One region of the Allobosea sp. 10L417 genome, then DNA from elsewhere that is predicted to be linked to it. Evidence: predicted binding sites of a transcription regulator. Region 1 holds the regulator's gene; each other region holds the start of a gene.

Region 1 (4,585 bases):
GCGTCTGGCGGACGGCCGATATCGCCGCGCCGATGCTGGAGCGGCCGCGAATCGGCAAGGTGACGGGTTTCGTCGAGAGCGTGGAGGCACGCGACAACGGCGCCCGCATTGTCCTGCTGTTAACGGAATTCGCCGGAATGCCGGCCGCGGAGCGTCCAAGGCGCGTGCGCGTCAATATCCGCGCCGGCTCGGTCGCTCCGGGGGATCATATCGCGGCGACGGCGCGGCTCCTGCCTCCACCGGGGCCAGCTCGGGCGGGCGGCTACGATTTCGCGCGCGATGCCTTCTTCCGCGGCATCGGCGCAGTCGGCAGTATCGCAGGCAAGATCGCGTCGGCGCCCGCGCCGCACCCAATGCCGACGCGCCTTGCCGTCGATGTCACGATCGACCGGGCCCGCAACGCCTTGACCCGGCGCATCGCCGAAGTAGGCGGCGGGCAGGGCGGGGCGGTCGCTGCCGCCCTTGTCACGGGGAAGCGCGGCCTGATCACCGAGGCGACGAACAATGACCTGCGTGCCGCCGGAATCTACCACATCGTCTCGATCTCAGGCCTGCACATGGTTCTCGCGGCCGGGACGATTTTCTGGCTGGTGCGCGCCCTACTGGCGCTCTCCCCGACTGCCGCGCTGCTCTGGCCGATCAAGAAGATCGCGGCCGTCGCGGCGATGCTCGGCGCGACCGCCTACTGTATCTTTTCAGGCAGTGACGTCGCGACCGAACGCTCGCTGATCATGACGCTGGTGATGCTCGGCGCGATCCTTGTCGATCGTGCTGCACTGAGCATGCGCAATCTCGCTCTTGCAGCCATGATCGTGCTGCTACGCGAGCCGGAGGCGCTGCTCGGACCGAGCTTCCAGATGTCATTCGGCGCGGTTGCGGCCCTGATCGCCTTTGCCGAACGCTGGGAGAGCCGAAAACGCACGGAGCCGCCCCCGAGCCTGCCATGGCCGCTCGGGCCGGTCTGGGCAGCGGCGCTCGGCATCGTCGTCACCACCTTGCTGGCGACGGCCGCAACAGCGCCCTTCGGGGCCTATCACTTCCAGACCTTCAACCCTTTCGGCCTGCTGGGCAACGCCATGGCACTGCCTTTCGTCTCGCTGTTCGTGATGCCTGCGGCGGTGTTCGGCGTGCTCGCCTATCCCTTCGGGCTGGACTGGCCTGCCTGGGCGCTGATGGGGCTGGCTTCGGATGTCGTGCTCAAGGTGGCGCATTGGGTCGCAAGCATCGACCATTCCACCGTGATGATCGCCGCCTTCAGCCCGGCCGTGCTGACCTGCTTCGTGCTGGCGTTGCTCTGGCTGACGCTGTGGACCACGGCCTGGCGCTGGCTGGCGGCGGTCCCCATCGTGCTCGGCGTCGCCATCGCCGGAAAGCCGGAGCGGCCGGAAATCCTGATCGAACGCGACGGCTCGGGGCTTGCTGTGCGGGGCCTCGATGGACGCCTTGCGGTCGCCGGCAAGCCCAGCCGCTTCGTGCTGCAGCAATGGCTGAGTGCCGACGGCGACAGCCGCTCGCCGGACGATCCGACGCTGCGCGCCGGCATCGCTTGCGATCAACTGGGTTGTGTTGCGCAAACGGCCGACAAGCGCATGATTTCCTACACGCGCGACCGGCTGGCGATCATCGAAGATTGCCTGCGGGCCGACCTCGTCGTCACCGCCATTCCCTGGAGCGGCGCCTGCAAGGCCCGGCTGATCGAGCGAATGGGACTGTCACGCGACGGCGCGACCTCGCTCTACCGCACGGCGTCGGGATGGAGCAGCCGCATCTCAGAGCCCAGCGCGGCCGATCGGCCGTGGAGCCGCCGACGCGAACCCCGTCTGGCGGCGCCCGCTGCAACGAGCATCAGCATTCCGCCAGCTTCCGCCGATGGCGAAGCCGAGGTCGAACGGCTTCAGTAACGCCGCATCAGATTGACGAGGCGGCCCTGAATCTTGACCCGGTCCGGCCCGAGCACACGCGTCTCATAGGCGGGATTGGCGGCTTCGAGCGCGATCGAGGAGCCGCGTTTGCGCAGCCGCTTGAGTGTGGCCTCCTCGTCGTCGATCAGTGCCACGACGATATCGCCGGTATTGGCCGAGTCCTGCTTGCGGATGATGACGGTGTCGCCGTCGAGGATGCCCGCTTCGACCATCGAGTCACCACGTACTTCGAGCGCGTAATGCTCGCCGGAGCCGAGCATGTCGGGCGGCAACGAGACGGTGTGGCTGCGGTTCTGAATGGCCGAAATCGGTGTGCCGGCGGCGATGCGGCCCATGACCGGGATCGCGATCGAAGAGCGGCTGTCCTCATCGGCGGTGGGGCGGGGTTTGCCGAGATTGGGCTGCGTGCCGAGCCCGCCCTGGACGACCGCAGGGCTGAAACGCGGCCGCTGCTGCGGCGTACCGAGTCCATCGGGCATCTTGATGACTTCGAGCGCACGCGCCCGGTTGGGCAGGCGGCGGATGAAGCCGCGCTCCTCCAGCGCCATGATCAGCCGGTGGATGCCGGATTTCGAGCGCAGATCGAGCGCGTCCTTCATCTCGTCGAAGGAGGGCGGCACCCCGCTCTCACGCAAGCGTTCCTGGATGAAGCGCAGGAGTTCGTGTTGCTTGCGTGTCAGCATGATCCCGCCGGCCCCGGAAAAGCGTAGATTCGAAACAAATCACGAACACCATAACTGTTCGCCTTGTGTTCCGCAACCCGGTCGCGCGAGAGCGCCCGTCTACCGCAGCGGCAGGATACGGCAGAGGTCGCCTATCTTGGCGGGCGCAGCATGGGCCGGGCGGATCGTCAGCGCCTGCGCCCGCGCCAATGTGCCGAGCATGGAGGAATCCTGCCGATCGAAAGGCGTTGCAACCCAACCATCGGGCGTCAGCGCCAGCTCCGAGCGCAGATAATCCTCACGCTCGTCATTGCCCGGCAGGTCGCTGCCGAGGCGGGCGGGGACGCTGCGGTCGCGATCGGCGCCGGCCATGCCGAGCAGGGCTTCGATCAGCGGCAGCACGAAGAGATGGCCGCAGACGATCGAGGAGACCGGGTTTCCGGGAAGCCCGACCACGACCATCCGGCCGAGCCGACCGGTCATCATCGGCTTGCCCGGCCGCATGGCAATCTTCCAGAAGCCAAGAGACATCCCGGCGCGGGTCAGCGCCTCCTGCACGAGGTCGTGTGCGCCCACCGAGGCGCCGCCCAGCGTGATTAGCACGTCGGCATCGGCAGCCCGCGCCATGCCGATCTTGTTGGCGAGATCGGCATGGTCGTCGCGGGCGATGCCGAGATCGAGCACGGTGCCACCGGCCTTTTCGACCAGCGCGGCGAGCGCGAAGGAGTTCGAGGCGACGATCTGGTCGCGCCCCACAGGCTCGCCCGGCGCCACCAGCTCGTCGCCGGTCGCCAGGATCGCGACGCGCGGCTTGCGCCGGACCGGCAGCGAGGGATGGCCCATCGCGGCGGCGAGCCCGAGTGCGGCGCTGTCGAGCACGCGTCCGGCCGACAGCAGGGCGTCGCCTTCGCGGAAATCGAGCCCCGCCCGGCGCAGGAACTTGCCTTTGGCGGGGGGCACCCGCACGCGGATCGTGGGGCTGCCGACGCCGTCGGCGTCCTCCTGGATCAGGATGGTGTCGGCACCATCAGGCATCGGCGCGCCGGTAAAGATCCGTACGGCTTCGCCCGGCCCGACCGTACCGTCAAAGGCCCGCCCGGCGGCGGACTCCCCGATCACGGCGAGTGTGGCATCTTCGGCCATCTCGTCGGCACGCACGGCGTAGCCATCCATGGCGGAGTTGGCGAAGGGCGGCTGGGTTCTGAGCGCCTTCAGATCGGCTGCGAGCACCCGCCATGCGCATTGCGCGAGCGGGAGGGTCTCCGCTCCGGTCGGTCCCGGAATGCTGTTGAGCAGCGCCTTGCGCGCGACGGGGACCGGGGTGAGCGCCATCAGCGGGCTTTCGCCTCGTAGTCGCCGGACTGGCCGCCGGATTTGTGCAGGAGCCGGATATTCTCGATCCGCATCGCCCTGTCGACTGCCTTGACCATGTCGTAGACGGTGAGACAGGCGACGGACACGGCGGTGAGCGCCTCCATCTCGACGCCGGTCTGGCCCTTCATCTTCACCTCAGCGCGCACGCGCACGCCCGGCAGGGCCTCGTCGATCTCCAGATCGACCCCGATCTTGCTGAGCAGCAGCGGGTGGCAGAGCGGGATCAACTCATGCGTGCGCTTAGCGGCCATGATGCCGGCGAGGCGCGCCGTGCCGAGCACATCGCCCTTCCTAGCATTGCCGTCGCGCACGATCGCAATCGTCTCCGGCGCCATCACGACGCTGCCCTCGGCTACTGCCATGCGGGTCGTCTCGGCCTTGTCGCCGACATCGACCATATGTGCCTGGCCTTGGGCGTCGAGATGGCTGAGCCGGCTCACGCCGCGTTCTCTTGAGCCTGGCCGGTCAGCAGGGTCCGCGTCGCCGCTGTGACGTCCGCCTGCCGCATCAGGCTCTCGCCGACGAGGAAGCTGTTGACGCCGGCCTTGTTGAGACGGGCGATGTCGGCATGGGCAAAGATGCCGCTCTCGCCGATGACGATGCGGTCGGCCGGGACGCGCGGCGCCA
Region 2 (4,585 bases), on a different contig from region 1:
AAAGAAGAGATAGTCGCGCGGTATCTGGGAGAGCGGAATGGCGAGAATGCCGGCAAAACGATCGGCATGGGCGCGCGCGGCGGGCAGCGCCTCGGCCAGCGCCGTCGTTGCCCAGATGCGCCCTTCGCAGACCTCGCCGGCGAAGGCTGCGAGTTCGTCCGCGAATTCGGCCGGTGGCGCGCTCCCTTCGGCACGCCACTCGCCCTGCACCCAGACACCGACGCCGTCGCTTTCCACCAGATTGCGGAATTCGGCGAGATGCTGGCCGAGGAAGCCCGAGGCGTCGGTCACATGCGCGGCGGACGAGAGCAGGCCATTGAGAAAATCCCGCGCCCGTTCAGCTGCGAGCAGCATCTGCTTCTGTGTGAGCGCACCGAGCTGGAGCGCGAAGAACTCGCCGAAGATCTCCGCCGCTATCCGGCGGTTCATCGAGAGCGAGCGCGGGCGATAATGGTGACAGGCGATCAGTCCCCAGAGCGCGCCGTCGACGATGATCGACACCGACATCGAGGCCGAGACGCCCATGTTCCGCAGGTACTCGCAATGGATCGGCGAGACGCTGCGCAGATGGGCATAGGAGAGGTCGAGCGGTTCCCCGGCCGCATCGAGCACCGGAGTGATCGGGAAGCGTTCGCCGCTCGAATCCGAAACGACGCGGATGGGATTGAGGATATAGAGCTGCCGGGCCTGCTGCGGGATGTCGCTCGCTGGGAAATGCTGGCCGAGGAAGCTCTCCAGGTCCGGTCGCTTCGCCTCGCTGAYGACCTTGCCGGAACCATCGTGCGCGAACTGATAGATCATCACCCGGTCGTACTGGAGCACGGCCCTGAGCAGACGCGCCGCATTCTTGATGAGCTGGGCCGGGTTCGTGACATCGGAGAGCCGCCCGACCAATGTCCGCGCGAATTCGAGCGGCGAGCTCGGCCCGGCCGGGACGCTCGCCTCGAACTCGATGATGGCGTTGCCTTTGAAGGAATGGATCGAGATGTCCAGTTCGCGATCCAGCGCGGCCAGGCGATAGCGCGGCATCAGCCCAGCCCGCGGCGGCACCCCGGAGCGGGCGAGCGCATTGCGCATCTCGTGCACGACCGGCCCACCGAGGATTTCTTCGAGCTTGCGCCCGACGAGCTCGAACTCCTTGAGGCCGAGGAAGGCGCTCGCATTGGTCGAATGGCGCCTGATCGTCACCACCTCGGCATCGCAAACGATCATGCAGCCATGAGGCTGCACGCTACCGGGAATATGGATCGGCTCGCGATCGCAGTTCGTCAGGTCAACGGTCGTCATGCGGGAGAGAGTACTTCCGATCTGAAGGCCTGGATGGCGTGCAGGAAGACGGCTCTCGCCGATTGCGCTGCAGCACCCCATCCCTGCCGGTCGAGCCCCTCGAGCGCCGCCAAAAGTTCGCGCCAGCTATCGAGCGAGGCGGCCTGGGCCGAGAGATAGCGTGCGCCAAATTCAGGTCCGAACCCGAGGCCCTCCACTCCCTTCACGAGCACGCGAGCCCCCAGAGCCGAGCCTTCGAGAACATAGGCGGCCCCCAGGAACGCAGCCATGTCATTTGACAGATGGAAAGGTTCGGTCGTCGGCAAGGGGATGGACAGGCCGGCGAGGTCCGCCTTCAGCTCGGGCAGGAGCGTGCGGGGCCACCGGGAGGAAGGCTGCGCGGTGCAGCCTAGCAATGCGGCCTCGACCGGCGCGCGATGGCAAAACGTGCCTTGCAGGAAGCGGGCGTATTCGGCGCGGTTCGAGAATCCTCCGACGATGGCGTCGAGTTCACGATGAAGCTCGTTGGTCTCGTCGCGTAGGAAACGTCTGATCTCAATCATTCCGCGAGCATCCAGAATCGTACCGTATCGATACCGCCATAATGCAAAATCCGCGGATGCGGCGCTGCCTTCAATGCTGATTTGTTTGGCTGCCCCGATCCAGCGATACGATCATCCGCCAGGTTGGCTTGAATCCAGATTCGGGGCACGCTAAGAACATATAGGGAACGAAAGGAAAGACGATGGCGCAGCTTTCGGTTCTGGAGAAGCTCGAAATCCTCAGCGACGCCGCGAAATATGACGCTTCCTGCGCATCGAGCAGCACCACCAAACGGGATTCGCGTGACGGGAAGGGCCTGGGCTCGACCACGGGTTCCGGCATCTGCCACTCCTACGCGCCCGACGGCCGCTGCATCTCGCTGCTCAAGATCCTGCTGACGAATTTCTGCAGCTTCGACTGCGTCTTCTGCATCAACCGTTCGTCGAGCAATGTCCGCCGCGCCCGCTTTTCGGTCGAGGAAGTCGTCGCGCTGACCCTGAATTTCTACCGCCGCAATTATATCGAAGGTCTCTTTCTGTCCTCGGGCATCATCCGCTCGGCCGATTACACGATGGCGGAACTGATCCGCGTTGCCGAAACGCTGCGCCGGCGCCATGCGTTCCGCGGCTATATCCATCTCAAGCTGATCCCCGGCGCGAGCCGCGATCTGATCGAGCGCGCCGGGCTTTTCGCCGACCGGGTGTCGATCAATGTCGAATTGCCGAGCGAGGCGGCTTTGACGCGCTTCGCCCCCGAAAAGCGCGCGGCCGAGATCAAGAGCGCGATGGGCGGCCTCAAGCTGAAGATCGACGAAGCCCGCGAGCAGCGCGACAAGGGTACGAAGGCCCCGGCCTTCTCGCCTGCCGGGCAAAGCACGCAGATGATCGTCGGCGCCGACGGCGCGAGCGACGCCGCCATCCTGAAGCGCAGCGCCTGGCTTTATGGCAGCTTCGGCCTGAAGCGCGTCTATTATTCGGCCTTCAGCCCGATCCCGGACGCCTCGCGCCAATTGCCGCTCCAGCCGCCGCCCCTGATGCGCGAGCATCGGCTCTATCAGGCCGATTGGCTGACGCGCTTCTATGGCTTCGAGACCGAAGAAATCCTCGGGCGCAGCGAGATGCTTGATCTCGATATCGACCCGAAGCTTGCCTGGGCGCTGCGCGAACGCGGCCGCTTCCCCGTCGATGTGAACCGGGCCGGCCGCGAAACCTTGCTGCGCGTGCCGGGGCTCGGCGCGCGCAGTGTCGATCGCATACTGGCCTCGCGCCGTTTCCGCCGGCTGCGGCTGGAGGATGTCGCGCGGCTGACGCGTTCGCTCGCGACGGTCCGGTATTTCATCCTGGCGGAGGGCTGGCAACCGAGCAGCGCGCTCGAAGACCCCAATCTGCGCGCCCGGTTGATGCCGCCGCCGCGGCAGCTGACGCTGTTCCCGTGATCGCGGCCCGGCTGAACGGGCCTGCCGACTTTGCGGGATGGCGCCGCGAGGCGCGCCGGCTGGCGCTTGCTGGCATCCGGCCGGAGGCCGTCGCTTGGCTGACGGGTGAAGACGGTGCCGACTTGTTCGCGACGGAGCGCATCCCGCCGGCCGATGCCGAATCTGCCGCGCTTACCGTACCCCGCCGCTTCATTGAGCTTGCCGAGAGTGTCATCTGCCATCGGGATGCCGGCCGTTTCGCCCTGCTTCACCGCCTGCTGTTACGCCTGCAGCGAGAGCCGCGGCTGCTGGAAGACAGTGTCGATCCCGATGTCGCGCGCGCCGACGCGATGGCCCGTTCGGTTCGTCGTGACCTGCACAAGATGACGGCCTTCGTGCGCTTCCGCGCCGTATCGGGTGCGGGCGAGAACGGACCCTTCATCGCCTGGTTCGAGCCGGAGCACTTCATCCTCGAACGGGCGGCGGCATTCTTCACGGCGCGCTTCGGCACGATGATCTGGTCGATCATGACGCCGCAGGGATCGCTGCATTGGGATGGCACGGTCCTGCAACTCGGCGCAGCCGCCTGCAAAGCCGACGCTCCGGACGGCGATGCCATGGAGACCTACTGGCTCACCTACTACGCCAATATCTTCAACCCGGCCCGCCTCAAGCCGCAAGCGATGAAAAGCGAGATGCCGGCAAAATACTGGCGGAACCTACCCGAGGCCGAACTGATTGTGCCTCTGATCGCAAGCGCAACCCGGCTAGCAGAGGATATGGTCATGCGCGCCCCGACGCAGCCACCCGAACGACATGTCAGGCAGCTTCGGCGCCGGCCCGAGCTCTCCCCCGACGAGACGGCCATCACGTCCTGGCAAGAAGCAGCCATGGCGGCGCAACGATGCAGGCGCTGCGATCTTCATTGCAACGCCACGCAAACGGTTTTCGGCGAAGGCCCGCTGGACGCGCCCGTCCTCTTCGTCGGAGAGCAGCCGGGTGACCAGGAGGACCTTGCGGGTCGTCCGTTCGTCGGGCCAGCGGGGCAGTTGTTCGATCGGGCGATGCGCGAGGCGGGCCTTGATCGGAGCCGCGCCTACGTCACCAATGCGGTGAAGCACTTCAAATTCCAGCTGCGCGGCAAGCGCCGCATTCACGAGAAGCCCAATGTCGCGGAGATCAGCGCTTGCCGCTTCTGGCTCGATCTCGAATTGCAGTTCGTGAAGCCCCCGCTCGTCGTGGCGCTGGGCGCTACGGCTCTGCGATCGCTAACGGGGCATGCCGGCTCGCTGGCGAGCGCCCGGGATCGCGAGATCGCGCTTCAAGACGGCACGCCGCTGCTGGCGACCGTTCATCCGTCCT
Region 3 (4,585 bases), on a different contig from region 1:
ACGCCATATTGGCGGCACGAAAGCCGATGAGGCGCCCCGCCACCCCGCTGACAAGGAGATCGCAATGGGTCTGATGAGCATGTTCGGCGAGTCGAAGAAGCAGGACGAGACTTTCCCCTTCCAGCTGACCGACGCGCAGTGGCGCGAGCGGCTGACGCCGGAGCAGTATCAGGTCCTGCGTGGCCACGGCACGGAGCGTGCGGGTTCTTGCGCACTCAACTACGAGAAGCGCGCCGGCACCTTCTCCTGCGCCGGCTGCGGCCAGAAGCTGTTCAAGTCGGGCAAGAAGTTCGAGAGCGGCACGGGCTGGCCGAGTTTCGACCAGCCGCTGGAGGGCGCCGTCGGCGCCTCGGAGGATTTCAGCTACGGCATGCACCGTGTCGAGGCGCATTGCGCCAATTGCGGCGGCCATCTCGGCCACGTCTTCCCCGACGGCCCGCCGCCCACCGGCCTGCGCTACTGCATTAACGGCGTGGCGATGAATTTCGAGCCGGAAGCGGCTTGATCCCGCCGTGATGCTCGGGCTTGCCCCGAGCATCTCACGACGGAAAGGCGATAAAGAGATGCCCGGGTCAAGCCCGGGCATGACGCCTCACGCAACGGGCACCGCCCGTCGCGCCAGCACTCCGGCATCCACCGCCGGCGGCAGATCGCCGAACTGCCCCGACCAGCCATCCCCAAGCCGCATGGCAATGAACGCGTCCGCCACCGCAGAGGGCGCAAACTGCAACAGCAACGAGCCCTGCAACATGAGCGCCAAGCGCTCGGTGAGACGCCGCGCCTGCCCCTCATTGCGCATCATCCCGGGCAATTCGCCTTCCAAACGCCTCAGCGCCGCATCGTAGCGCTTGTCCGAGCCCGCAGCCACCATCAGCTCAGCCCTCAGCACGTCGATCGCCCCCTGCTCCCGCGCCAGCGAGCGCAGCACGTCCAGGCAGATGACATTGCCCGAGCCTTCCCAGATCGCGTTCAGCGGCGCCTCGCGATAGAGCCGCGCCATCGGGTTGTCCTCGATGAAGCCGTTGCCGCCATGGCACTCCAGCGCCTCGGTGACGACGGCAGGCGTCCGCCGCGTGATCCAGTATTTCGCGATCGGCGCGCCCACCCGCGCCAGCAGCCGCTCACTCTCCGATGCCTCCTGTCGATCCAGCGCCGCGAAAAGCCGGAAGGCGAGCCAGGCCGCGGCCTCAGCCTCGATCGCGATATCGGCCAGCACGTTCTGCATGATCGGCTGGTCGATCAGCGCCTTCTGGAATGCCCTCCGGTGCTGCGCGTGATGCGCCGCCAGCGAGACCGCCATCCGCATCAGCCCGGAGGAGGCGGCGGCAATGTCCAGCCGTGAATTGTGATTCATCGACAGTCCGGTGCGGATCCCGCGCCCCGGCTCCCCGATCAGATGGCCGATGGCGCCCCTGAACTCCACCTCGGAGGAGGCATTCGAGCGGTTTCCGACCTTGTCCTTGAGTCGCTGGATCGCGACGCCGTTGCGCGATCCGTCCAGCTGCCAGCCCGGCACGACGAAGCACGAGATCCCCTCGGCCGTCCGCGCCAGCGTCAGGAAGACGTCGGAATGCGGCACCGAGAAGAACCATTTCCGGCCATGGAGCGAATAGGTGCCGTCGCGATTGTCTTCGGCATATGTCTGCGTCTGACGCAGATCCGAGCCGCCTTGCGTCTCCGTCATCGCCGTGCCGACGGTCGCGCCGGTCTTGAGAGGCGCCGGCCCCTGCCGCGGATCGTAGCGATTGGAGGTGACGAGGTGGCCCCACTGCTCCCAGAGTGCCGCGTCCTGCTTCAGCACCGGCACGGCGGCATAGGTCATGCTGATCGGGCAGCAGATCCCGCTCTCGGCGCCGTACCAGAGATACTGCAAGGCGGCGCGGGCCACCTGCGCGCCGGGCTCCGGCCGGTTCCAGGCGAGCGCATGCGTCTCCTGCCCGATAGCAAGCCCCATCAGCTCGTGCCAGGCGGGATGGAAGGCGATCTCGTCGATGCGGTTGCCGAAGCGGTCGAAGGCCCTCAGTTCGGGCGTGTAGCGATTGGCGAGATAGGCCAGCTCCTGCACCCTTGCCGAGCCGACTGTCCGCCCGGCGTCATGCAAGCGGTCTCGCGCCCAATCGGCCCCGAACGCCGAGACGATGGCCGGCAGCACCGGATCGGCGGCGAAGGCATCGTATTCGGCCAGCACCGGCACCTGATTGGTGACCTCCCAGCGCCCTTCCCCGCTCTGCTCCGCCATTGCTGCCACCTCCCTGTGGAACGGGATATAAAATGATCCCTCCGGCAGGGCGCAATCCTGACACGAGCGCCCTATATTCGCCGGAGAACGAATCACGCACGAGCACACTGGTCCCTTGTCCGAGACTGACCCCTTTTCCGCTCCCCTGCCCCGCCCTGGAGGCCTCGCCGCGCGTGCCGCAGCGCAGCCGGCGGCCGGCTATCTTACGGGGCTGAACCCGGAGCAGCGCCAGGCGGTCGAGGCGACGGAAGGCCCCGTGTTGGTGCTGGCCGGCGCCGGCACCGGCAAAACCCGCGTGCTCACCACCCGCATCGGCCACCTGATTTCGACCAGCCGCGCCTACCCTTCCCAGATCCTCGCCGTCACCTTCACCAACAAGGCGGCGCGCGAGATGAAGGAGCGCGTCGCCCATCTCGTCGGACCGGTCGCCGAGGGCATGCCCTGGCTCGGCACCTTCCACTCGATCTCGGCCAAGCTGCTGCGCCGCCACGCCGAACTGCTCGACCTGCGCAGCGACTTCACCATTCTCGACACCGACGACCAGATCCGCCTGATGAAGCAGGTGATTCAGGCCGAGGGCATCGACGAGAAGCGCTGGCCCGGCCGCATGCTGGCGGGCTTCATCGATAGCTGGAAGAATCGCGGCCTCAGCCCCAAGGACGTGCCGCCCGGCGAGGCCGCCGTCTTCGCCAACGGCAAGGGCGGCAAGCTCTATGCTGCCTATCAGGAGCGGCTGAAGGCGCTGAACGCCGTTGATTTCGGCGACCTGCTGCTGCACTGCCTGACGCTGTTCCGCGACTATCCTGACGTGCTCCAGACCTATCACGATCGCTTCCGCTACATCCTCGTCGACGAGTACCAGGACACCAACACGGCGCAGTATCTCTGGCTTCGGCTTCTTGCCCAAGGACGCCGCAACATCTGCTGCGTCGGCGACGACGACCAGTCGATCTATGGCTGGCGCGGTGCCGAGGTCGACAACATCCTGCGCTTCGAGCACGATTTTCCTGGGGCGACCGTGATCCGGCTGGAGCGCAACTACCGCTCCACCGGCCATATCCTCGCCACCGCCTCCAAGCTGATCGCCCGCAACGAAGGCCGCCTCGGCAAGACGCTGCGCACCGAGGATGCGCTCGGCGAGAAGGTCACCATCACCGGCGCCTGGGACAGCCAAGAGGAAGCCCGCCTGATCTCCGACGAGATCGAGGCGATGCAGGCCAAGAAATACAATCTCGCCGAGGTCGCGGTTCTCGTCCGCATCTCCGCGCAGATGCGCGAGATCGAGGAGCGCTTCGTCCAGGCCGGCGTGCCCTATCGCGTCATCGGCGGCCCGCGCTTCTATGAGCGCGCCGAAATCCGCGATGCGCTGGCCTATCTGCGCTGCGTGGTATCGCCGACCGACGACCTCGCCTTCGAGCGGATCATCAATGTGCCCAAGCGCGGCCTCGGCGACGCCACCGTCCAGCTCCTGCACAACCATGCTCGCGCCACCGGCTTCTCTCTGATGCAATCGGCCCGTGCCGCGGTCGAGAGCGACGAGCTCAAGCCCAAGGCCCGCACCACGCTGCGCGAACTCGTCGATGCCTTCGGCCGCTGGTCGACCCGCGCCGAGCATATGCCGCAGGGCGAGCTGGCAGAGCTCGTGCTGGAGGAATCCGGCTACACCGAGATGTGGAAGAAGGACCGCTCGGCCGATGCCGCAGGGCGGCTGGAAAACCTCAAGGAGCTCGTCCGCTCGCTCGACGAATTCCCCGACCTGCCGGCCTTCCTCGAGCACGTCTCTTTGGTGATGGATGTCGCCGACGGCGAATCCGGCGCCCGCGTCTCGATCATGACGCTGCACGCCGCCAAGGGGCTGGAATTCGACACGGTCTTCCTGCCCGGCTGGGAGGAAGGGCTCTTCCCGAACCAGCGTGCGCTCGACGAGAGCGGCCGCGCAGGCCTCGAGGAAGAGCGCCGCCTCGCCCATGTCGGCCTGACCCGCGCCCGCAAGAAGCTGAAGCTCTATTTCGCCTCGAACCGACGCATCCACGGCCTCTGGCAGACCAGCCTGCCCTCCCGCTTCATCGACGAATTGCCGGAAGAACATGTCGAGGTCGAGCAGGCCCCGACGAGCTACTCGCAGGGCGGCTACGGCGCCTCGCGCTTCGACCGGATGGAGAGCTTCGGCTCCAGCTACAACACGCCGGGCTGGCAGCGCGCGCAGGAAAACCGCGCGAAGAACAGCGGCGGTGGCAGCGGCTTCTCCGAAAGCGGCCGTGGCTTCGGCTCGGGCGGTTTCGGAGGCAGCTCATCACGCCAGCGCGGCCCGCTGCTGATCGAAGGTGAGCTCACCGCCAAATCGAC

What was found. The regulator LexA, encoded in region 1, represses DNA repair genes until DNA is damaged. The targets are predictions, from matches to a motif close to TGTTCNNNNTGTGTTCNG.
Region 2: AC1DE3_RS15665 (putative DNA modification/repair radical SAM protein) is a predicted target of LexA. The motif match lies at 1,982-1,999, and genes of this name have one in related genera.
Region 3: AC1DE3_RS02155 (ATP-dependent helicase) is a predicted target of LexA. The motif match lies at 2,323-2,340, and genes of this name have one in related genera.

What each region holds. Positions count from the first base shown of each region.
Region 1 covers NZ_JBFTJP010000007.1:47,419-52,003, reverse strand. Annotated here, with positions in the region: gene AC1DE3_RS17610 (ComEC/Rec2 family competence protein) at 1-1,901, shown strand, start outside; gene lexA (transcriptional repressor LexA) at 1,895-2,605, opposite strand; gene AC1DE3_RS17600 (molybdopterin molybdotransferase MoeA) at 2,705-3,916, opposite strand; gene moaC (cyclic pyranopterin monophosphate synthase MoaC) at 3,916-4,398, opposite strand; gene trpC (indole-3-glycerol phosphate synthase TrpC) at 4,395-4,585, opposite strand, start outside.
Region 2 covers NZ_JBFTJP010000005.1:331,075-335,659, forward strand. Annotated here, with positions in the region: gene AC1DE3_RS15655 (HWE histidine kinase domain-containing protein) at 1-1,287, opposite strand, end outside; gene AC1DE3_RS15660 (biliverdin-producing heme oxygenase) at 1,284-1,829, opposite strand; gene AC1DE3_RS15665 (putative DNA modification/repair radical SAM protein) at 2,012-3,244, shown strand; gene AC1DE3_RS15670 (UdgX family uracil-DNA binding protein) at 3,241-4,585, shown strand, end outside.
Region 3 covers NZ_JBFTJP010000001.1:393,748-398,332, forward strand. Annotated here, with positions in the region: gene msrB (peptide-methionine (R)-S-oxide reductase MsrB) at 74-505, shown strand; gene AC1DE3_RS02150 (acyl-CoA dehydrogenase family protein) at 593-2,239, opposite strand; gene AC1DE3_RS02155 (ATP-dependent helicase) at 2,355-4,585, shown strand, end outside.